DNA from 2 places in the Ligilactobacillus sp. UO.C109 genome. Region 1 is predicted to be linked to the other one. Evidence: predicted binding sites of a transcription regulator. Region 1 holds the regulator's gene; the other holds the start of a gene.
The links. The regulator HrcA, encoded in region 1, represses chaperone genes, less so after heat shock. The targets are predictions, from matches to a motif close to TTAGCACTCNNNNNNNNNGAGTGCTAA.
Positions count from the first base shown of each region.

Region 2: a site for HrcA is predicted at 1,288-1,314, ahead of clpP (ATP-dependent Clp endopeptidase proteolytic subunit ClpP). Genes of this name have one in related genera too.

Region 1 covers NZ_JAPSFH010000027.1:619,927-622,405, reverse strand. The annotation lists gene ribF (riboflavin biosynthesis protein RibF) at 1-543, shown strand, start outside; gene hrcA (heat-inducible transcriptional repressor HrcA) at 664-1,716, shown strand; gene grpE (nucleotide exchange factor GrpE) at 1,737-2,309, shown strand; gene dnaK (molecular chaperone DnaK) at 2,352-2,479, shown strand, end outside.
Region 2 covers NZ_JAPSFH010000027.1:81,523-84,001, reverse strand. The annotation lists gene OZJ21_RS04650 (sugar-binding transcriptional regulator) at 1-754, opposite strand, end outside; gene clpP (ATP-dependent Clp endopeptidase proteolytic subunit ClpP) at 1,356-1,949, shown strand; gene whiA (DNA-binding protein WhiA) at 1,999-2,479, opposite strand, start outside.

The DNA of each region.
Region 1 (2,479 bases):
AATATGGATACTATTTCGGATTTTGCAAAAGGAAGGTTTGAAATAATAACTGTAGACCACTTACAACGTAATGATCAAAAAATTAGTTCTACTCAGATAAGAAAAGATTTAGATAGTGGGAATGTGGAAGCCGCTAATTTGCTATTAGGATATCAATATGAAAATCATGGAACTGTTGAACATGGTTTTAAGAGAGGAAGAAAAATAGGATTCCCAACTTTAAATGTTTCTATCCCTAAGAATGAACGTATTTTAGGGGAGGGTGTATATGCTGTTAAAGTGAAAATAGATAAAGATAATTTATGGTATGAAGGAATGGCATCTATAGGGCATAATGAAACATTTGGTGATGATTTAGAAAAAACAGTTGAGATAAACCTATTTAATTTTGATAAAAGTGTTTATGGAGAAAAAGTTATTGTTAAATGGTATAAATTTTTAAGAGAAATGGTGAAATTTGATAGTGTTGAGGAACTAATAGATCAATTAAATAAAGATAAAAGAGATACTGAGGTCTTTTTTGAAGACTTGAAAAAAAATTAGCACTTATAGGGTTACTCTGCTAATTTTTTGGCTAAAACTCTTGACTAATCCCATTAACTAGGTTATATTAATAATTGACTTAGCACTCTAATGTGTTAAGTGCTAAAAGAGGTGGTTGGTTTGCTAACTGAAAGACAGTTGTTGATTTTGGAAACAATAATCCGAGATTATACTGATTTAGGACAGCCTATTGGTTCTAAAACTTTGCAAGAACAATTACCTATACGTGTTAGTTCAGCTACTATTCGAAATGAAATGGCAGTTCTTGAAAAACAAGGTTTTATAACTAAAGAGCACTCTAGTTCTGGTCGAATTCCTTCCCTTAAGGGATATCGTTATTATGTTGATAATTTAGTTAAACCCGTTAAAATAGATTCTAAATCTGTAAGAAGTATTCAATCTCTATTTGGAAATGAATATCGTAGAGCTGATGAAATAATAGAAATGTCTGCAAAGATATTGTCTGATTTAACTAATTATACGGCGATAACTTTGAGACCAGAAGCTAGTGATTTAAAACTCGAAGGATTCAGGATGGTACCATTAGGAAATGGCCAAGTAATGGTTATTCTCGTTGCCAGTGATGGATCAGTTGAAAGCCAAATTTATAATTTACCTAATAACATAGATGGAGAGTCTCTAGAAGCTGTTATTAGGCTAATTAATGATAAATTGGTAGGTTCTTCCCTTAGTGAAGTCACTTCTAAACTACAAGAATTGCAGCCGTTACTTACTAAATATATTGAAAAATCTGATGGATTTATCGATGTATTTGGTGGAATCTTAGATAAAGCTATCAAAGAGCAGTTTTATATTGGTGGAAGGCGAAATTTGTTAAATTTTGCTAACGGTAATAATTTAGAACAGATCAAATCCCTGTATTCATTAATTGATGATGAATCAGATAAGATTGGTGGGTTAGTAGATAATACGACTAATCCACATGATCATCATGGAATTTCGGTTAAAATAGGTGATGAGATGTCTGATAGGTTATTGTTAGATTACAGTCTCGTATCGGCGACTTACAATGTTGGGAGTCATGGTCGTGGCATGATTGCTATTTTAGGACCTACTAACATGCCTTATTCTAAGATGATAGGATTGGTTGAAGTTTTCCAAAAAGAGCTAACTAAAAAATTAATTGATTATTACCGAAATTTTGATGAGTGATAATTGAAAGGGGTGGCGATGTGTCTGAAGAAGAAGTAAAAGTTTCTGAGCAAAATGATGACAGTGAAAAAGAAATTAAAGAAGATGATAAAGCTTCATCTGTTGAGAACGAAAAATCAGTAGAGGAGACAGATGATTCTTCAAAAGCATTAGATGAACTTCAAAAGAAGTACGATGATATTGAGGATAAATATTTACGAGCTGAGGCTGAAATGGCTAACATGACACAACGTTTTAAGAAAGAACAAGAAATGTTGTTGAAGTATGAGGGTCAAGATTTAGCTCGTGATATTTTACCAGTTATTGATAATTTAAACCGTGCTTTAGAAATTGAAGTAGATAATGATGCATCACAGCAACTGAAAAAGGGTATAGAAATGGTTGCTCGTGATATGGAAAAAGCCTTGAAAAACAATAATGTTACTAAAATAGATTCTTTAGGAAAGGTGTTTGACCCTACTTTACACCAAGCTGTAAAGACAGTTCCTGTTGAAGAAGGACAAGAACCAGAAACTATAGTACAAGTTTTCCAAGACGGATACATGCTAAAAGATAGAGTATTACGACCAGCAATGGTTGTTGTAGCTCAATAAGTAGTATTTAATTAATATATTTATAAAAGAGGTAATACATTTATGTCAAAAATCATTGGTATTGATTTAGGTACAACAAACTCAGCTGTTGCTGTACTAGAAGGTAAAGATCCTAAAATTATAACAAATCCAGAAGGTAATAGAACAACTCCATCAGTTGTATCATTCAA
Region 2 (2,479 bases), 540 kb from region 1:
TCTCTGCCATACTAATTGCTTCACCTATACTATGAACAGCAGCATTACTCTGTCTAATTAAATTCACAACTTCTTGTACTACGGGTTCATTAAGAAGCGGACGATAAGTATCTTCGCTAACCTGTTCAGGCACATATAATGTCCTGTGATTACCACCAGTTTTTTCAGCCATTAAGCCACATACATTATTCGCCTGAATATCTAACCTTTCGCCTATACCACCACGGGCAGGCACGAAAGTCAAATCTCTATCTACTGCAATTTCGGAAGTCAAACAGGTAGCAACTTTAGCCATCGTAGTACCACCCATTGCAGCAATGACATTTTTACCCTTAGGCAATTCCTTACCTAGGATATCATTTACTAACTTGCCCATGTCCTCAATAATCAAAGGCTGTCTATCACTATCTCCCGAAACAATTAAACAGTTTCTTATACCTAGGTATCGAGATAATTCTTTCTCCATTTGCTGTAACCCTAATAAAGAGTCCATCAACTTGGAAAGGCCTTGTATTGTTCTTTTACCTTTAGCAGTCAAAATCATACCAGACTTTGTTGAAGCAATTAATTCTTGCTTCCTTAAATAATCTGTTTCAGTCCGCAAAACTCGTTCACTCATGCCCAAGGTTTGTGCTAGTACTCTTCTGCCAACTGGTTCAGACCAATCAATACTTCTTAAGATAATAAATCTTTTCCTTAGAACATCAATTAAATCTGGAACGATTGACTCAATCAACTCTACTTCCTCGCGCATTTTATGTCCTCTTTCTTGCGGGACTCTTGACGTCCAACAGTGTCATCGAGCGACCCAGTTAAGTTAAAAAGAAAAAGTACAACAACAATTAATTAACCATTAAACTGTTCTTATACCTCAACTACATTTGTAGTATATCAATATTCTTTAAATTTTGCAAGCCTTTAAACTCTCTAATTTGAGCGTTTCTTTATAAATTCTTTAAATCTTAATTAAATTAACTTTTCTATAAATAATATCAAAATATTCAGAATTTTTATTTCTAAATTTCATTTTTTAATGATAAAATCCGAACATTATTTATAATAAAATAAAAAGCCAGCTCAACCCTGAACCAGCTTAAAAATTAATTATATGCCGTCTCGGAGTCGAACCGAGATTACAAGAACCGGAATCTTGTGTGATATCCATTACACTAACAGCACAAATTAAATAACGTTATTGATTTTACTTCATATAAACTTTAAAAGCAATAAAATTATTTTCATTTAATTAAGGCTTTAAATTTGACCATTATTGACCTTTGTACTAAACTAGCAATATAAGAGCTTGAATGCTAAAATTATTCAAGAATATAAATTTTATTTAGGAGGTTTCTCTTATGAATTTAGTGCCTACAGTTATTGAACAATCTTCACAAGGTGAACGCGCTTATGATATTTATTCACGTTTATTAAAAGATAGAATTATTATGGTATCTGGTGAAGTCAATGATGACATGGCTAATGCTATCATCGCCCAACTTCTATTTTTAGATGCTCAAGATTCTGAAAAAGATATTTATATGTACATTAATTCTCCTGGTGGTTCTGTTTCTGCTGGTTTAGCAATCTACGATACAATGAATTTCGTTAATGCTGATGTTCAAACTATCGTTATGGGTATGGCTGCATCTATGGCTTCTGTCCTTGCAACAGCTGGTACCAAAGGTAAACGTTTTGCTCTACCTAATTCTGAAATTATGATTCATCAACCATTAGGTGGTGCTCAAGGACAATCAACTGAAATTCAAATTGCTGCTGAACACATTCTTAAGACTCGCAAGTTAATTAATCAAATCTTAGCTGACGGTTCTGGTCAAGATATTGAAACTATCAATAAAGATACTGAACGTGACAATTTCATGACTGCTCAACAAGCTGTAGATTATGGTTTGATTGATGGTATTATGAAGAATAAGAAGAAAATTAAATAATTAATACATTATAAAAAAGTTCCTAGACCATACAATCTAGGAACTTTTTTTATAGTACCGCAATACTTTCACCAGCGCGTATTTTTTCGGCAATTTCATTTAATTTTCTCAACCTATGATTTATACCAGATTTAGAAATTGGTCCTCCAGGTATAAGTTCACCCAAATTCTTTAAGCTTTCTTCTGGATGCCCCAATCTCGCTATTGCTACTTCTTGTAATTTCTGTGGTAATTTATCAATTCCCACCTTAGCATCAATCAACTTAATATTATCAATTTGCTTTTTAGAAGCATCTGCGATTTTATTAAGATTAGCAGTTTCACAATTCACAATACGATTAACTGAATTTCTCATATCCCTAACAATTCTAATATCTTCAAATTTCAACATGGCATTCGTTGCACCTATCAAAGATAAAAAGTCTGCTATTTTCTCAGCTTCTTTTAGATAAGTAATATAACCACTTCTTCTCTCTGTTTTCCTTGCATTTAATCCATATCTATTCATCATTTCACATATTGTATCATTA